DNA from 2 places in the Enterococcus sp. AMC1623 genome. Region 1 is predicted to be linked to the other one. Evidence: predicted binding sites of a transcription regulator. Region 1 holds the regulator's gene; the other holds the start of a gene.
What was found. Region 1 encodes HrcA, which represses chaperone genes, less so after heat shock. Its sites were predicted from a motif close to TTAGCACTCNNNNNNNNNGAGTGCTAA; they were not measured.

Region 1 (10,397 bases):
AAAATTAACGTTACTTGTATATAAACTTTCATTTTTTGGAGTAAAATTCACTTGAATTTCAATTGCATCAGAATCTCCACTATTTAAATTTTTAATCGTATCTTTCTCAAAGCCACGACCGATTGCTAAAATGGTAATGACTGCAGCGATACCGATAATAATTCCAAACATTGTTAGTAGGCTGCGTTTACGATTTTTAAAAACAGAACGAATCGATGTCCGCCAATTCACATAAATATTCATCGATTCAACTCCTTATCTTCCATAATGGCACCATCTCGAATTTGAATTAAACGTGTGCAGTACGGAATCATCTCTGGATCATGCGTAACTAAAATAATCGTAGCCTTTTTTTCTTGATTTAGTTGGACAAAAAGTTTCATAATTTCTTCTGAAGTATGTGTATCTAAAGCCCCAGTTGGTTCGTCAGCAATAATAAATTTAGGTTCATTAATTACCGCACGAGCAATTGCCACTCGTTGTTGTTGTCCCCCTGATAATTGCTTAGGATATTTAGTTGCTTTGTCTGTTAATCCTACCATTTCCAAGGCTGCTAAAACTTTTTGTTTTGTTTGATGGAAACTATAACCATTATAAAGCAATGGTAATTCGACATTTTCATATACCGTATTATTTTCAATCAAACTAAAGTTTTGAAAGACAAAGCCTACTGTTTGGTTACGTATTTTTGAAAGAGCGTCATCTGACCAAGTAATAAAAGATTCTCCTTCAAATAAATACTCTCCTTCGAAAGATTTATCGATAAAGCCCAATAAGTTAATCAATGTGGATTTTCCTGAACCAGAAGGTCCCATAATCGCAATCATTTCACCTGATTCAATGCGTAAATTAATATCTTTAAGAACTTGTAGACTCTCTTCTTCACTTTGATAATATTTATTGATATGCTGTAAGTCAATCATCTATTTCACCGTCACTTCTTGACCATCACTTAGTTTATTATCAGGATTTTCAATAATTTTTTCTTTTTCAGATAACCCTTTCTTTACAACGACAAAACTATCTTTTTTTTCGATTGAAACGGGGGTCTTATGTGCTTTACCGTGTTTAACAACAAAAACGGATACTTGTTCTTCATCGGTTACTAAAGCACTTTCGGGAATACGCAATTCATCTATCGGCAATATAATTTGGCAATTATACCCATATTGAATATTTTCAGCTGGTTTGACAGTAAAAGTATATGTCGCAATACTCGTCTGAGTTGCTTCAGATGAATCAGGTAGAGGATTAATTTTTGTAATTGTTCCATCAATTTTTGTATTGTCATTTGTTAATTGGATTGTGATTGGTGTATCTTTTTGCAAACGATTATAGTCATATTCTGTAACTTTGGCCTCAACAACCGTCTCTTTACTAATCACTTGTATCAACGGAACAGCAGGATTCGCCTCTCCTTTCATGTCTATCGTCACAATTCCATCACCTTTAGCAAAAACATTAGTAATCATCTTATTTTGGGTACTTTCAATACTTTCATTCGCACTATTCGCATCTAAATAAGCAGAATCCAATGCTTGTTGTGCTTGTAAAATAACATCATCTTGTGCCGATAAAGCTTCCGTATATTGCTCTTTTTTTACTTGTTCTTCTTGACGAATTGCTTGTCCTTCAGGTGTACTGTTATCAGCATTGTCAAACTGTGTAGAAGCCGTATATAGCTTGTCTTGAATTTCTTGTTTTTTCACATAGGCATTATCCAAATTTTGCTGTGCCGTTTGGATAGAAAAGTTTAATTTTTCTAAACTTTGTTCTTGTTCATCAATCTGCTCTTGAACAGCTTTATTTTCATATGCCATAACAGCCGTATTGGCTTTAATTTCTTGACCATTTTGGACTAAAATATCTGATATATCACCTTTTGATTGATCATAATAAAAAGCCTCTGTGGTGGCAGGTGTAACAACACCTTTAAAGATTAGTGGATTAGCCTTTGCAAGAGTTACAACTTGATATGAATCTTCTTTTGCTTGTGTTGGACGACTATAGATATATGCCATAACAATGACTAAAATCGCAACGATAGCTGCTGCTATGCTTACTATAATTTGTTTCTTTTTACTTAATTTTTTACGTTTTTCCTTCTTCATATTTCCTCCTCGGTGTCTGCTTTAAATAAATAAATCAAGGTTAAAATTGCTGGTAAAGCTAGCAAAATTTGAACGACTAAGGTTATGATAGTCATCATTTGAGTCATTTCACCTAAATCAACTGAAGGAGTAAATAACAGAGAATAAACAATGCCCACTACAGCCCAACCTAGATATAAATAATACGGTGTTTTAGATGCTAAAGTTCTTCTTTTTAACTTCTGATTATTTAAAAAAAGTAACACGACAATAGCAATTGAAATCACTACATCAATCGATGCATACACTTTAGATTGCAAACTATTAGCTTGTTCATATAGTTGTGACGCTTGTGGACCTAGTAGTTGTTCATTATATAATGAGGGATCGGGATTTAAAGCTGTAGGTAAACTAAACAAAGTAATGATTAAAAAAATACTACATAACACTAATAAGACCATATTCCAAGTTTTAGCCTTTTTTAAATTTCTAACAGTTTCCATAAATTTGCTCCTTTTAATTTATTTGATAGAGAACAATTGTAAGTTAAAAAAATCACAATTATAACTAATTATTCTTTTATCTTTAATTATAGTGTACCACATTACTTTATTTATCAACCTTTCAAAAATGTTAGTTTGTTTAAAAAAATATTCTAAGCGTTATAAAAAACTTGAAATGACGCTCACTTCATCAATCAAATCATATAGATTAATTTCAGATTAGCTACAGAGACTTTTTCTCTATAAAAAATAGTAGAAAATCTATTTTTAAGATAGATTTTCTACTACTAAAATTATTTATTTTTTCTTTCCAAACGCATCTTTCATTTTATCAAAAAAGCCTTCTGGTTGTTGTTCTGTTGTTTTTTGACCACTTACTTCAGCGAATTGACGTAACGCGTCTTTTTGACTTTCATTTAAGTTTCTCGGCGTAATCAATTTCACTGTTACTTGTTGGTCACCATTGCCATTACCACGTAGACGTGGAGCACCTTTACCGCGTAGACGGAATTTAGTACCTGTTTGTGTACCAGCAGGAATTTTTAGTTTAACTTCGCCATGAACAGTTGGTACGTTAACTTCGTCACCTAATGCAGCTTGGACAAAGTTTAGCGGTAATTCATAATAAATTTCCGCACCATCACGATCAAAAATATCACTTTCTTCTACATAGAAAATAACATATAAATCACCGTAAGGACCACCATTTGTACCAGCTTCACCTTGACCAGCTAAACGCATTTGTTGCCCATTTTCTACTCCAGCAGGAACATTTACTTTCACACTGTGCGTTTTCTTTTCATGTCCAGTGCCATGACAAGTTTCACAAACATCTTTGATTTCTTTACCAGTACCATGACAAACATCACAGGTTTGACGACTCATTACTCGACCAAGTGGTGTTTGACGTTCCACATTGATTGTACCTGAGCCATGACATTTATGACATGTTTCAGGTTGGGTTCCTGGTTTCGCGCCATTTCCACCACATGTATGACATGTTTCATCACGTTTGTATTGAATATCTTTTTCTACGCCGAAGATTGCTTCTTCAAAGCTTAGGTTAATTGAATATTGTAAATCTTCTCCTTGTCGAGGGGCATTAGGATTTACTGTACGGCCTCCTCCACCAAAAAATGATTCAAATATATCTTCAAAACCACCAAATCCACCAGCACTTGAGAAGCCGCCATTAAATCCGCCGAAACCACCAGCTCCACCACCATAGTTTGGATCTGTACCGGCATGTCCATATTGATCATAGGCTGCACGTTTTTGTGGGTCGCTTAAAATTTCATATGCTTCTGAAACTTCTTTAAATTTCGTTTCTGCATCTGCTTCTTTATTAATATCTGGATGGTATTTTTTGGAAAGCTTACGATACGCTTTTTTAATTTCGTCGTCCGAAGCCCCTTTTTGTAAACCTAAGACTTCGTAATAATCACGTTTTGTTGCCATTGGCTTCCCTCCGTTTTCTTGCTTTTAACAGTCTTTCGTATTTTATCATAAATCCGAAAGAAGGAACATCCTTTTGAAAAAATCCTTTGAAAAAATGTTTATTTTCATCTCTTCAATCCAGAAGAAAAAGCCAAAGCGGATGACTTTGGCTTTTCACAAGTAACGAGGTTAGTCGTTATCTACTTCTTCAAAATCGGCATCAACCACATCATCTGCGCCACCTTGAGCAGCATTAGGATCTTGTTGTGCTTGTTGTTGAGCGGCTTGTTCATACAATTTAACTGTTAAGTTTTGTACGATTTCATTCAACGCATCACGTTTTGTTTTCATTTCTTCAATGTTGTTCGCTTCAACAGCTGCTTTTAATTCATCACGTGCATCTTCAGCTTTTTTCACTTCGTCGGCATCTACTTTACCTTCTAGCTCTTTCAATGTTTTATCAACAGTGAATAGTAAAGCATCTACATCATTACGTAAATCAACTTCTTCTTTACGAGCTTTATCTGCTTCTGCATTTGCTTCTGCATCTTTCACCATACGTTCGATTTCATCATCTGATAAACCTGAAGAAGATTTAATCGTAATAGTTTGTTCTTTTTGAGTTCCTAAATCTTTCGCAGAAACATTTACAATACCGTTTTTGTCGATATCAAAAGTTACTTCGATTTGAGGAATTCCACGTGGTGCTGGTGGAATATCCGTTAATTGGAATCTTCCAAGTGTTTTGTTATCTGCAGCCATTGGACGTTCACCTTGTAATACATGAATGTCTACGGCTGGTTGATTATCAGCTGCTGTTGAGAATACTTGAGATTTGCTTGTTGGGATTGTTGTATTACGATCAATTAATTTTGTAAATACGCCACCCATTGTTTCAATACCTAATGAAAGTGGTGTTACATCAAGTAATACGACATCTTTAACATCACCAGTGATAACCCCACCTTGAATCGCAGCACCCATTGCTACTACTTCATCAGGGTTTACTGATTTGTTAGGTTCTTTGCTAGTTTCTTTACGGACAGCTTCTACAACTGCAGGAATACGTGTAGAACCACCAACCAAGATAACTTCATCAATTTCAGATTGAGAAATACCAGCATCTTTTAATGCTTGACGTACAGGAACTTTTGTACGTTCTACTAAATCTGCAGTTAATTCATCAAATTTTGCACGAGTTAATGTTAATTCTAAGTGTAATGGACCAGCATCGCCAGCTGTAATAAATGGTAAGCTAATTTGTGTACTTGTTACACCTGATAAATCTTTTTTCGCTTTTTCAGCGGCATCTTTCAAACGTTGAACAGCCATTTTATCTTTACTTAAGTCAATGCCGTTTTCTTTTTTGAATTCTGCTACCATATAATCGATGATTTTGTTATCAAAGTCATCTCCACCTAGGTTATTATCACCAGCTGTTGATAATACATCAAAGACACCGTCGCCTAATTCAAGGATAGATACGTCAAATGTACCACCACCAAGGTCAAATACTAATACCTTTTCGTCACGGTCAGTTTTATCTAAACCATAAGCTAAGGCTGCTGCAGTTGGTTCGTTAACAATACGTTCAACTTCTAAACCAGCAATTTTACCAGCGTCTTTAGTTGCTTGACGTTGTGAGTCATTGAAGTAAGCAGGTACAGTGATAACTGCTTTTTCAACTTTTTCACCTAAATAATCTTCTGCAAAACCTTTGATGTATTGTAAGATCATTGCTGAGATTTCTTGTGGTGTATATGTTTTACCTTCTACTTCTACTTTATAACCAGCTTCACCAATATGACGTTTGATTGATGAAATTGTGTTAGGATTTGTCACTGCTTGACGTTTAGCTACTTCACCGACTTGAATTTCACCATTTTTGAAAGAGACTACAGATGGTGTTGTACGATTACCTTCTGGATTTGTAATAATTTTAGCTTCTCCGCCTTCTAATACAGAAACAGCTGAGTTTGTTGTACCTAAGTCAATACCAATAATTTTGCTCATATTAAAGATCTCCTTTGTGTATTCAATTCAATTAAATTATCAAATTTTATTATTGTGCCACAACAACCATACTTGCACGTAAAACGCGATCATGTAGTTTATAGCCTTTTTGTAAGACTTCTACAATCGTATCTGACGGATAGTCATCTGATGCAGGCACAGTTTGTACAGCTTGATGTAGATTTGGATCAAAAGCAACTCCAGTAGCTGGAATTTCTTCAATACCTTCTTCTTTCAAAGCTTGGCGTAAACTTTCTAATACCATTTCCACACCTTTTTTCAAACTGATACTTTGTTCATCAGTTACTTCCGCGTTCATCGCACGTTCTAGATTGTCAATGGCAGGTAATAATTTTTTACCTAAATCTTGTGAACGATATTTTTGTAACAATTCTCTTTCGTTGCGATTACGGTTCGTAATATTTGCGATTTCAGCGCGCGCACGTAAGAATTTGTCTTCAGTTTCTTCTAATTGTTTTTTCAGTTCATCGGCTTCAGAAACAACTTCTGTTTCCTCTGTCGATTCTTCTTCGTTTGTTTCCATTACTTCTTCAATAATTTCTTCAGAAGTTTTTTCTTGTTCTGACAATGGACTAACTTCCCTTCTATTTGAAATCATGCTATTGATTAACTAGCTAATTATCCGAATCTAACGACCGGTAATAATTAACCAACGTTAAAGCTAATTCCTGGCGAAATACATCGACTAAACCAAACATTTTCGAATAAGGCATACTCGTAGGCCCTAATAAAGCAATGGTTCCTTTTCCGTGTCCTTCAATGTCATAACTTGCCTGAATCATACTCATATTATTCAATAGGTTGTCCCCAAGTTCGGAGCCAATTCGAATTTGAATGGCGCCATCGCGTGGTGCTAACAATTGGTTTAAGTTTTCTGAATTCTTCATAAATGAATACATTGACTTAAATTGTTCCACGTCTTGGTTGTGTTCGAAGTTCAATAAATTCATCCGTCCACCGACAAAAACCTTCTCTTCAAAAATATGATTTAACATGCCATCAAATAAATCCAGAACACCATCAGTCGTTTGAAAATATTTATGCAGAATCATCGGAATTTCAGTTCGTAAACGATGATAAACATTCATCAGGGGTTGCCCAATCAATTTATCATTAATGATACGAACCATTTTTTCAAGGTCATCACTACTTAAATTTTTCGGAATTGAAAAGACTTGACTTTCCACATTTCCTTTGTCTGTGACAATAATTGCAATGACTTGGCGATTGTTTAAAGGAACAATTCGAAAACCCGTTAGCCTTCGATCCTTTACATCTGGTCCAAGCGACAATGCCGTATAACTTGTCAAGGTAGATAAAATATTGGCAGACTGTTGAATAATTTCATTAATCTCGTGAAATTCTTTGCCAAAAGACTGCCTAATCAGTGCAACATCTTCGTTACCTACTTTCGAAGGTGTCAATAGGTGATCGACATAATACCGATAACCAGTCATCGAAGGAACTCGACCAGAAGAAGAATGTGTTTTAGCAAGTAATCCATAATCTTCAAGCGTCTTCATCTCATTACGAATCGTCGCTGAACTTGCTTCGATGCCATCCTCCATTAATTTTTTCGAGCCAACTGGCTGGCCTAAATTTGTATAATTTTGGATGATCAGACGCAAGATATTTTCTTGTCTTTCTGTTAACAAATTTATCACCTCTTGATTAGCACTCTTGTCTATCAAGTGCTAACTACATGTATAAATATATCATATTTAAAATAGAAGTCAAGAAGAAACTCTCAAAAATTAGCACTCTTCTAGACAGAGTGCTAATTTTCTTTTTGACTAAATTAAAGACTTCTACATATCGCCTCTTATATAAAATATGGTACACTGTTTTTCGAATACAATCGATCACAGAACCTGTGATACTGGAGGAAACACATTTATGTTTGAAGAAACACCCCAAGTTAAAAATACATCGGCATATATCCATATTCCCTTTTGCGAACACATTTGCTACTATTGTGATTTCAATAAAGTTTTTTTAGAAGGGCAACCTGTGGACGAATACATTCAACTACTTTTAAAAGAAATTGAACTAACGTTGCAAGTCCATCCTACCGATCAATCTGAAACAATTTACATTGGAGGTGGGACGCCCACTTCTTTATCTGCCACACAATTAGATGTTTTATTAACCGGTATTCATCACTTGTTGCCAACCAACACAACGAAAGAGTTTACGGTTGAAGCTAATCCAGGTGATTTAACTGAAGAAAAATTACAAGTCATGAAACATCATGGTGTCAATCGTTTATCTATGGGTGTGCAGACCTTTAACAATCGTTTATTAAAAAAGATTGGTCGTAAACATACGGCAGAAGATGTGTATGAAACAATTCGCGTTCTTGAAAAAAATCAGTTTGATAATGTCAGCATTGATTTGATCTACGCTTTACCTGGACAAACGTTGGAAGATTTTCGCGATACGCTACATCGCGCCATTGAATTGGGTTTGCCTCACTACTCAATGTATTCATTGATTTTAGAAAATAAAACTCAATTTATGAACTGGGTACGACAAGGCCGCTTAGAACTCCCTTCACAAGAAGTTGAAAGTCAAATGTTTGAAGAAGCGATCGAAGCCATGGAAAAATCTGGTCATCGTCAATATGAAGTCAGTAACTTTGCTGCTGTAGGCAAAGAATCACAGCATAATCTCGTGTATTGGAATAATGAAAATTATTATGGTTTCGGTGCAGGTGCCAGTGGCTATTTGAAAAATGAGCGCTATAAAAACTTTGGACCGATTCAACATTATTTACGCCCTTTACGCGACAACCAATTACCAATTGTTGAAACAGAGCTGTTAACTAAAGAAAATCAAATTGAAGAAGAGATGTTTTTGGGACTGAGAAAATTAGAAGGTATTTCTCAAAAATATTTTGCTGAGAAATTTAATGTTTCATTTATGGATGTCTACGGTAAAATTTTACCTGAATTAATAGAAAAAAATTGGCTGGTGGTCAATAATGATCGCATACAATTGACGCAGCAAGGCCTTTTCATTGGAAATGAAGTTTTTGAAAAATTTTTACTACCTAAGTAACTGACTGAAAAAAGGATTTCTTTTTCAATTAATTTTTGCTAGAATGTAGCTTATCATGGCTCTACAAAGGGGAAAACAGATGATTACAACTATTTTTTTTGATTTAGATGATACATTATTGTGGGATAAACAAAGTATTAAAACTGCCTTTCAAGAAACTTGTAAAACAGTTGCCACAATTGATTCAAAAGTATTAGAGAACGCGGTTAGAGAAGAAGCAACAAAATTATATCAAAGCTACCCTACGTATGCTTTCACGCAAATGATTGGTATTAATCCTTTTGAAGGGTTATGGGGAACCTTCGATGATCCTGGAGAAGAATTTCAACAAATGCATCAATTAATCCATACCTATCAAGTGGACGCTTGGACAAATGGTTTAAAAGCTTGTGGTATTGAGGATTTAGCTTTAGGAAAACAATTGGCGCAACAATTTATTGTAGAGCGTAAAAAACATCCGTTCGTCTATTCAGATACTTTTACGGTATTAGACCAATTAAAAGAGAAATACCAACTTGTATTAGTGACAAATGGCTCACCTTCTTTGCAACGAACAAAGCTAGCAATTACACCCGAAATTGCGCCTTATTTTGCGCATATTATTATTTCAGGTGAAGTTGGGGTTGGTAAACCCGATCCTAAAATTTTTGAATTTGCACTTGAGACAGCCAATGCATCCCCAGAGCAATCAATTATGATAGGCGATAATTTAATGACAGATATTTTAGGCTCGAATCGTGCGAACATGTCAAATATTTGGATTAATCATCACCAACAAACACCAGCTGCTGTGCAACCTACTTATGAAGTTACTTCATTAAAAGAAATTTTACCGATAATTGAACAAGTGTAACATAAATAAAAACAAGAGAAAAATATCCGAACGATTTAGAATGAGTAGCGCTAATCCTGCTAGACTACAGGAGCACACTCTCTCGTTCGGATATTTTATTGTTAAATAGACCAATTTCATCACTTTTTTTGCTTATACTATAAAAAAGAATTAAGAAAAAGCATCTCTTAGGCTCCCAATTTATCTAATTGCTTAATTATCCAGTATAGTATACTTAGTAGGAGGTGTTTTTTATCTTAAAACGAACTTTTTATTTTCTCTGTATAGTCGCTTTATTGTTTTTTACACGGGCTTTTTGGTTTGAGTTGTTTACGGAAGGAACACAGCTTGTGCAACATTCTGTTTCTCAATTGATAACAAATGAGGAATCAACACCCCCACCTTTAGAATTATCCCAACCCGAATCTCAAACTTTTTCAG
Region 2 (10,397 bases), 1.2 Mb from region 1:
AAAATACCGACTCAAGCGCAAAAAAGCGATAGTTTTTTCACTATCGCTTTAATTTTTAGCTTATTTTTGAATCAAGTGGTCAAAAATGTAGGTTCCTAAACCACCTGCCGCACATTCACCAGCTTGTTCCATACAAACGGCTTTAACGTCAGTATTGGCATTTGCCATGGCAACAGAAACATCCACCACTTCAAACATCGGCACATCGTTCTCGCCATCCCCAAAACCATAACTTTTCGCCTTTGGAAAATTTTTCAGATAAGATAAAATAGCCGCACCTTTTGTCGCTAACGGATTGACTACTTCCAATGTTTGTTGGTATGACTCGAAAATATACGCGCCCTCTATTGCTAACTTGTCGCGTAAACTCTCTTTTTGTAAATCATCTGCTTCCATCAATTCAATTTTAATGATATTTAATTCTGGATGTTCTTGTATAAACGTAGGTACACTTAAAATATTGTGGCATTCTTTTGTAAAATAGACTTCTTTATAGTCCATTATCTCAGCACCGATCGTTCCTAATTCTGATTCGAATTTGACATGCAAGTCTTCAAAATGCGTGTGGTAACGCGTAATCGTGTTCACAAAGACACCTTGGTCCGTATGAATAAAATAAAATGTATTTTCGGATTCTAAACGAGCTAAAAGCTCTAAACACACTTGATGGTCGAGACAATTTCTCAATCGTGGTTCTTCATTTTCTAACTTAATTCCTGCACCATTACCAAAAATAATGTCGCATGGAAGATTAGTTGTTGTTAATAATTCTTGTGCTAATTCATAACCTCTTCCTGTTACAAAAACAAAATGATCGCCTTGATCATGGAGTGCTCGAACCGCAGCTAAGTTAATGGGTGGTACCGTCTGACCAAAATCTTGAAACGTACCGTCCACATCTGAAAATACAATATTCATGCTCTATCCCTTTCTCACTCTTCATCGGTTAATATACTCAGGAAAACGTCTACTACAGCAGGGTCAAATTGCGTTCCGGCATTGACACGAATTTCTTCGATTGCCGCTTCTCTTGACAAAGCTTTCCGATAAACTCGATCATTAGTCATCGCATCGTATGAATCAGCAACTGCTAAAATGCGACATGCAAGTGGAATTTCACATTTTGATAATTGGCGTGGATATCCTTGTCCGTCCCAACGCTCATGATGCGCTAAAATCAAATGAGCAAAGGGGGCTAATTCTGGTGTCGCTTGGGCAATACGATAACCAATTTCTGCATGACGCTTCATTTCTCGCCATTCACTGTCAGTCAATCTTCCTGGTTTATTTAATACATTCGGATCTATTCCCACTTTACCAATATCATGGAGTAAACACAATAGGTCTAATTCATTTAGTTCATTCGAAGTGAGTTTCATCTTTTTCCCAATCGCATGGCAATATTGAACCAAACGATGAGAATGCTCTTCGGTTTCATTGCTTTTTTCATATAATGTCGCTAATAAGCTGTTAATAATAGCATGACGATAACTTTTGCCATCAAGTAATTTTTGATGATACATATATTCTTCTGCCTCATTCATTGCTTCTATAATTGTTTTGGTAGGACTTGTGATTGTCGCAAAACCTAAAGATACGCTAGCTTTGATCCCAGCAATACCTGGAACAGTGATTGGCATTTGGCGAATCTTTTGCACCATTTCCTCTGCTGCTACCAATTCTGTCTTCGGTAAAATCATCATAAATTCATCGCCACCCCATCGAGAAATAATATGTTCTTCAGAAAAGACACCGTTAAAAGCCGATGCGATTTCTTTTAATAATTCGTCACCTGCTTTATGACCAAACACATCATTCGTCAATTTCAAGCCATTGACATCCGCCATCACTACAGTAATCGGGAAGTTACTTGGTTGACTAAAACAATCAAAATGCTCTTCTATATAATGACGATTATACAATTTTGTAATCGGATCACGATAACTTAAAAACTCAATTTGTTGAATATGTTCCAATTCTCTTTGCACATCTCGAAAAACAATCACTACGCCTTGATAGTCATTATTTTGATCTTTAATTGGCGCTTCACTTTTAGTAATTGGTAGCCAACGAGAGTCTTTCGTTAATAATAATGCGGTGTGCTCGAATTTAACTTGTGAGTCTTTATAGAACATCGCGTTATCTTTGAAATCAATTTTTTCATGCGTCTTCTCATCATAAATAGTGAAGATATCTTCAAACGGTTTACCTAGAACCTCTTGACTTTGCCACCCAGTAATTTTGGCTGCTTCATCATTAAAACTAGTAATGTTGCCTTGCTCATTCATTGCAATCACACCATCACCAATCGATTGTAAGGTAATTCGTAACAACTCTTCCTCGTGTATTAATTTTCGACGTAAATTTTCTCGATCAGTCACATCATATGCAATGACATAGTGGATATGTTCACTCCCATCCCATATCGGGCTACAATAGACATCTAATAAACGTTTTTCACCATTTTTTAACGTTTGGGGTACTGAACTTAATAATGTATTTCCTCGCCCTTTATTATTGTAGTTTTTGTAAAACTCATCAATCCATAATTCATTAATATCTGATAGTCGAAGCTTTAAAAATTCCTCTTCTGTATATCCATAAAAATCACAGGCAGAAGGATTCACGGATAAAATTTGCTCAGTTTTCACATCAAAAATGATTTTGATTGCCGCATGTTGGTCAAACATTGCTCGTAACCTTTTACTTAGTTGCTGATTTTCTTTTTTTACTTTATTTACTTCTGAAACATCTTTACTGTAAGACAAAATATACGGAATCCCATAAGTACTAAAGATAGGTGTTAGTTCTGTATGTAAAGTAAAGTTTCGCTCACCTACTTCATAGCTCCGTTCATATTGAACCAAACGATTTTTCTGAATTGCTTCATCCAAATAACCTTCTATTTTTTGTCGCAAATCCGTTTTGAAAACTGTCGAAAGCGGTTCTGCGTTTAAATCTTTTAACCCCGTCAATTGCATGTATAACTCATTGCTTTTTACATAGCGATATATGCCTTCATTAAATTCTAGTAATGCTAAGGCATAATTTTGACTTTCAAATAATGGCTCTACAATACGCACTATTTCCATCCGTGATTCTGTTTCTTTTTGCAGTGCTAGTTGTTCATCAGCTAATCGTAAAAACAAAACCATTTGTTTGTTATTTAATGGCATCGCACTCATTGTAAAATATTCGTTAGCACTTGCTATAAAACAAGTTAATTCGTGTGTTTTATTATAGCGAATTGCATAATTACATAAAGACAACCAAATTTTTTCTTCATGAGGAAATTTTTTAAGAAGTGACGAAAGTTTTTCTCCAATTTGTTCTTGTTTCCAATGTAACATTTTTGCAAAGCTTTCATTCATAGCTTGTAATCGGAAATCGACCACACTATTTTCTAAATCAAAAATTAGTTCAATTTGACAACTTCCTAATGAATTCATTGCCTGTGTATTTATTATATTGTCTTTAATCATTCATCTACCACCAGTTTTGAATCATTTCTTCTAGTTCGTTCAATTCTTCTCTTATTTTAGCAAGCACCTTTCAGAAAAGCAATTTTAGGACTAGCTTGATTGAATATATTTTTTGTTTTTTTATTAAAGAAAAATAAAAATTCTAGTAAAAAACTGATTTAATAGCGCTCGTTATCTGGATTTATTAAAAAAATTCATTTAATTTTTCTAAAATATTTAAATTAATTTATAAACCCTGGCAACTTATCAATTGTCTCTATAAATCATCTGCAGTAATTTCAGGTTCCGCTAAAATTTCCTCTTCACATAATTTTATAATATTATTCGGGTTATTTAATAAGACTTTTTTAGCGAATTTGAAAGACTAAGCAGTATTTTTCAGCACCTGTTCAATTAAACACACAGATTCATCTGCTAAACAAAAAAATTTAACGTTCAAGCATTGATTTACGACGTTTAAGCTAAAAGTGATTGCTTACAAATCAATGCTAGGATTATCAATGTAGGTAAGAACTATTTCATTGAGGAGTGATCTATTATAAAAAAATGGGATGATATTTTTATTGTTGTATCTATGATTCTAGTTATAGCATTAGTTTTAAATCCAAGCTTATTACTATTTGAGGGTGACTTCTTTTGTAATTTCTAAAGCTCTATACGCTATTACATTTATAGCCATGTTATTTACACTTGATTTAAAATTCCTTAAATAAATCTTTTTTATCCTATCATGGATACATTTCCTTAAAATAGAGGGCTATTCTCGATTTTTATGTTTGAATGGATGAAGAGCTATGGATGCAAGTACAACATTGCATTTTTATACTTATGTAATGAAAAAACAAGTAAACCAGTGTTTAAATAAACTGCCAAGTTTTGCTTCTTTCAGATGATATAGAACAAAAATAAAACGACAATCCCTTTTAAAACAGGGATTGTCGTTCGTTTTTACATCATACCGCCCATCATTGATGGATCCATTGCTGGCGCTGCTGGTGCAGCTGGTTCTGGTTTATCAGCAACAACTGCTTCAGTTGTTAATAATAATGCAGCTACCGAAGCGGCATTTTGTAACGCTGAACGAGTTACTTTTGTAGGGTCAACGATTCCAGCATCTAACATGTTTACCCATTCACCTGTTGCAGCATTGAAACCAATACCTAATTCAGCATTTTTCAAGCGGTCAATAATTACTGAACCTTCATAACCAGCATTTTCAGCAATTTGGCGTACAGGTTCTTCTAACGCACGTAAAACAATACGGATACCAGTTGCAGCATCACCATCTGCTTCAAGAGCAGCAACTTTATTGATAACATTCACTAAAGCTGTCCCACCACCAGAAACCATGCCTTCTTCTACAGCGGCACGTGTAGCATTCAATGCGTCTTCAATGCGTAGTTTTAGTTCTTTTAATTCTGTTTCAGTTGGTGCACCAACTTTAATTACTGCTACACCACCAGCTAATTTCGCTAAACGTTCTTGTAATTTTTCACGATCGAAATCAGAAGTTGTTTCAGTAATTTGGTTTTTAATAACTTGAACACGTGCTTCAATGGCTTCTTTTGTACCAGAACCTTCAACGATTGTTGTATTGTCTTTATCAACAACTACTTTGCTTGCTTGACCTAAAGTATCAATTGTTGCATCTTTCAAATCTAAACCTAAATCTTCTGTAATCACTGTACCACCAGTTAAAATAGCAATATCTTCTAACATTGCTTTACGACGGTCACCAAAACCTGGTGCTTTTACCGCAACGACGTTAAATGTTCCACGAATTTTATTCAAGACTAATGTTGGTAAAGCTTCGCCATCTACATCGTCTGCAATAATTAATAATGGTTTTGATTGTTGTAAAATTTGTTCTAATAGCGGCAAGATATCTTGAATGTTTGAGATTTTTTTATCTGTAATCAAGATGTATGGATTTTCTAGTTCTGCTTCCATTTTATCGTTATTTGTTACCATATATTGAGATAAGTAACCACGATCAAATTGCATACCTTCTACAACATCTAATTCAGTTTCAATTCCTTTTGATTCTTCAATTGTGATAACACCATCGTTACCAACTCTTTCCATCGCATCAGCGATATACTCGCCAACTTGTTCACTACCTGAAGAAACAGCCGCTACTTGCGCAATTGCTTCTTTAGAGTCAACAATAGAAGAGATATTGTGTAATTCTTCAACTGCAGCTTTTGTTGCTAATTCAATCCCACGACGAATACCTAATGGATTTGCGCCAGCAGTAACGTTTTTCAAACCTTCGCGAACAATTGCTTGTGTTAAAACAGTAGCTGTAGTTGTACCGTCACCTGCAATATCATTTGTTTTAGAGGCAACTTCAGAAACTAATTTTGCACCCATATTTTCAAAATGATCTTCTAATTCGATTTCTTTAGCAATTGTTACCCCATCATTGGTAATCAATGGAGAACCATATGATTTTTCTAAAACAACGTTACGACCTTTAGGGCCTAATGTTACTTTTACTGTATCTGCTAATTTATCTACACCTCGTAGCATTGCTGAACGAGCGTCTTCTGCGAATTTAATATCTTTTGCCATGATTTTTTTCACCTCAAAGTTTTTTTATACTGCGTATGTTTATTTGATTATTCTACGATTGCAACAATATCTTTTGCTGAAAAAATCAGATATTCTTTACCGTCGTATTTCACTTCTGAACCAGCATATTTTTCAAATAAAACAGTGTCACCAACTTTAACTGGTACAGCTGCTAGTTCCCCATTATCTAAGACGCGGCCTTCACCAACAGCGACAACCGTTCCTGTTTGCGGTCTTTCTTTTGCTGCAGATGCTAAAACAAGTCCTCCGACAGTTTTTTCTTCTTCTTTTGCGACTTCGATCAATACACGATCACCTAATGGTTTTAACACGATAAATCCCTCCAATTAATTTCTAATCTCTATGATTTGCTGTCATTAGCACTCTCATATATCGAGTGCTAACTTACAAAACTAATATTACTTATTTTCATTCTAGAATGCAAGTCTTTTGAATTATTTTTTTATAAAAGTCAAAATTGGTTAAATAAGTCTCTCCTTCTTAACAACTTGTCCTGCACTATTTTTGTTATAATAGTAAATAAACGAGAGGAGAATTCTATGTCCACAAAAAAATATAGTGTATTAACGATTTTATTTTATGCAGCTGCTTTTTTCTCGCCTGCTTTCTTACCCGCAACTAATCAAGTATTTGCCACGATGATTGCGTATCTTTTAGGAGCAGCTGTCTTAATTATCTTATATTTACAACAAAATGAATGGCTATCTTTCGAAAGAAAAGAAAGCAATTGGTTAAAAGTCATTGCATTTGGATTAGGCGGAATTTTTGTAGCCATCTTTTTACAAAATATCGTCTTACAAATCGAACAATTATTTGGACAAGAGGTTGCTTCTGAAAATACGCAAAATATTATTCAAATTGTTTTACAGCAACCTCTTTTTGCCATTGCGGTGATGATTGGTGGACCTATCATGGAAGAATTTGTCTTCCGTCGTGCTATCACTGGTTTTCTTGAAAAATATCTGAATGTGTGGTTAGCAATTAGTATCAGCTCGTTCTTATTTGCACTCATTCATCAAGATGGGCATTTGTTATTGTATTTCGCCTTAGGATTTTTCTTTAGTCTACTCTATTACAACACTGGAAAAATCTGGACTTCTATTTTAGCGCATGTGGGGATGAATACCTTAGTTGTTATTGCCAATATACTTTTACAATCAATAGAACTTCCCAAATAAAAAAACCGTCTAGCTTCAACACTAGACGGTTTTTTTATAGTTCTTCTCCATTCGTTGCAATAACGTTTTGGTACCAATCAAATGATTTTTTCTTACTGCGAGCTAACGTTCCTTGACCTTCGTTGTCTTTATCAACATAAATAAAGCCATAGCGTTTTTTCATTTCCCCAGTTCCCGCAGAAACTAAATCGATAAACCCCCAAGGTGTGTACCCCAGCAAATCAATTCCGTCGTATTCCACAGCTTCCTTCATCGCTTCAATATGAGCTTTCAAGTAAGCAATCCGGTAGTCGTCTTCTACTCGATTCGTTACAGAATCGATTTCGTCAATTGCACCAAAGCCATTTTCAACAATAAACAATGGGCGTTCATAGCGTTCATTAAACCAATTCATCGCATAACGCAAGCCCATTGGATCAATTTGCCAGCCCCAATCAGAAGCCTCTACATTCGGGTTTCGCACCAAATCACGAGCTTCATCATAATCAAAGGTTGGTGCTTTCCTGCTGTCTTTAATCGCAAATGACATGTAATAACTAAAACCAATATAGTCAACTGTGCCTTTTTTCAATAAGTCTAAGTCTTCTTTTGTTCGGTCTAATTGATACTCTTTGCGTTCAAAATAAGCATCGATATAACTTGGATATTCGCCTTTACAATGAACATCCGTGAACCAATAACGACGTTGCATGGCTACTGTTGCGGCCATCATATCTTTTGGTGCGCAAGAATATGGATAGATTGGCACCATTGCAATCATGCAGCCAATTTGAAAATCAGGATTGATTCGATGACCAATTTCAACAGCTTTCGCACTAGCAACTAATTCGTAATGTGCCGCTTGATACATAATTTTTTCTCGGTCTTCGCCTTCAACATATTTCAAACCTGAATTTGTGAACGGCGCAAAGTCTTCTACATAATTTGCTTGGTTATTAATTTCGTTAAATGTCATCCAGTAGTTTACTTTATTTTGATAGCGTGTAAAACAAACTTCTGCAAAACGTGCAAAGAAATCAATCACTTTCCGATTACGCCACCCACCATATTCTGTAACTAAGTGATACGGCATTTCGAAATGCGACAATGTGATGACTGGTTCAATGCCATATTTTAGACATTCATCGAATAAATCATCATAAAATTGTAATCCAGCTTCATTAGGTTCTATTTCATCCCCTTTAGGAAAAATTCTTGTCCAAGCAATCGATGTTCGAAAACATTTTAATCCTAATTCTGCAAATAACTTCACGTCTTCTTTGTAATGATGGTAAAATTGAATGGCTTCATGGTTAGGATAATTTTCGCCTGCCAACACGCCATCGGTAATTCGACGGGGAACGCCATGTTTTCCTACAGTCATCACATCAGCCACACTAATACCCTTGCCGCCTTCTTGCCAACCACCTTCTAATTGATGGGCAGCCACTGCGCCACCCCATAAGAAATCTTTTCTTAACATACTTATACACCCTTTTCCTTTAATTAAATTTCTTCGCCACGTTCTTGTGCTACATTAATTTGATCCATTTTTCTTGCAAATGGGAAATAAATGAAAAAGCCAATTGTTAAAACGATTAACTGAAGTAACGCTGCTTGCCAACCACTAATTAAAAAGCCTGAAATCACAGGTGGCGTTGTCCATGGTACTTGAATAGCTGTAAACAAGGGGACTAATCCAGTGTATAGAGCAAAATAAGTAATAATACTAGAAACAACTGGCGTTAAAATAAATGGTACAACCATAATTGGATTCATCACAATTGGTGTAGCAAAAACAATTGGTTCATTAATTCCGAAAAAAGCTGGCGCTAGTGACAAGCGACCTAATTGTCGGTATTGAGCAGAACGTGCAAATACCGCCATAAACATCACTAAACCAATCGTCATTCCCGCACCCGTCACATTGATAAATTGGTCATAAAATTGTTGTGTCACAATATGTCCACCATTTGCTAACGTCAATTCTTTTCCAGAATTTAAAATTTCTGAGTTCGCCAATGAGTTTGCTTGTAAAATTGGTCCCATGATTCCACCAACAATTGTTGAACCATGAACTCCGAAAAACCAAAGAAATGGCGTTAAAAAACCAATCATTAAGGCGCCGCCTAAAGAATCAGTCACACCTTGCATTGGACTTTGAATCACTGCATAAATCCATTCAATTACGGTGGTCTTCATGAAAACATCAAACAAAGCATATACAATCATCGCGACAGTAATTAACGCGGCTGCTGGAATTAATGCTGTAAACGAATTAGCAACATTTGCCGGAACTTGTTCAGGAAGTTTAATTCGAATATCTCGTTTTAAGAACCATGAATAACCCCAACCAACAAAAAGACCGACTAAAATAGCACTAATCATTCCTTGACCACTTGTCCAGTTTTTATCGATTACATTACCAATTGTCACTCCTGCTTCTGCATCGGTTACAGTTGAACGCATTGTCAATAAATAAACAACTAATCCAATCATACCGGCTGGTAAGCCTTCAAACCCTTCATTTTTAACGTAAGAGTAAGCAATTCCCATGACAGCAAAAATGGACATAATGGCAAATGAAGCCCCGTATGCTTGGTCAAAATACACACCTAAACCAGAATCTCTTACCCAATCAGCAACCGCTGTAACTGGAAAATTAGAAAGCAATAAGAAAATTGAGCCTACGATAGTGAAGGGCATCGTATATAACATCCCATTACGTAAAGCTGTGATTGCTTTGGTATTAACAAATTTTAAAATCGGAGGTAATACTCTTTCATTCATAAAATCGTTCATTGTCATTTCTCCTATTCGTTCATTTTACTTATAATAATTGCTTGTAAATCTGTTGTTACTATTATCCAACAAAGTATTCGCTTACATCCCTTAATATAAACAAAAAATTTTTGAAAAAAAAGTAGTTACCAGAAATTTGAAACATGTTTCAATAAAAAAAACAGATTCCTCTCTTCATTCGGAATCTGTTTTTTTAGCAAGATAAATTTTATGACTGGCTTGTTGGGCTAAAACTTCCAAAAGCGTAATAACAGGAACTTGTGTGGTAATATTTAAGTCGTCTCTTCTACCATAAAAGACTTCCGGCATATAATACGATAAATTATAATCTGAAAAACGAGCAATGGTTGAATGCTCATCA

Region 2: a site for HrcA is predicted at 6,434-6,460, ahead of groES (co-chaperone GroES). Genes of this name have one in related genera too.

The regions. Positions count from the first base shown of each region.
Region 1 covers NZ_CM177096.1:394,397-404,793, reverse strand. Annotated here, with positions in the region: gene AC4BC7_RS02075 (ABC transporter permease) at 1-243, opposite strand, end outside; gene AC4BC7_RS02070 (ABC transporter ATP-binding protein) at 240-923, opposite strand; gene AC4BC7_RS02065 (efflux RND transporter periplasmic adaptor subunit) at 924-2,111, opposite strand; gene AC4BC7_RS02060 (hypothetical protein) at 2,108-2,593, opposite strand; gene dnaJ (molecular chaperone DnaJ) at 2,891-4,051, opposite strand; gene dnaK (molecular chaperone DnaK) at 4,220-6,043, opposite strand; gene grpE (nucleotide exchange factor GrpE) at 6,093-6,662, opposite strand; gene hrcA (heat-inducible transcriptional repressor HrcA) at 6,679-7,719, opposite strand; gene hemW (radical SAM family heme chaperone HemW) at 7,961-9,124, shown strand; gene AC4BC7_RS02030 (HAD family hydrolase) at 9,204-9,977, shown strand; gene AC4BC7_RS02025 (CAP domain-containing protein) at 10,307-10,397, shown strand, end outside.
Region 2 covers NZ_CM177096.1:1,551,145-1,561,541, forward strand. Annotated here, with positions in the region: gene AC4BC7_RS07640 (HAD-IIB family hydrolase) at 61-918, opposite strand; gene AC4BC7_RS07645 (sensor domain-containing diguanylate cyclase/phosphohydrolase) at 933-3,482, opposite strand; gene groL (chaperonin GroEL) at 4,431-6,056, opposite strand; gene groES (co-chaperone GroES) at 6,104-6,388, opposite strand; gene AC4BC7_RS07660 (CPBP family intramembrane glutamic endopeptidase) at 6,617-7,255, shown strand; gene AC4BC7_RS07665 (6-phospho-beta-glucosidase) at 7,290-8,717, opposite strand; gene AC4BC7_RS07670 (PTS sugar transporter subunit IIC) at 8,741-10,036, opposite strand; gene AC4BC7_RS07675 (MurR/RpiR family transcriptional regulator) at 10,211-10,397, opposite strand, start outside.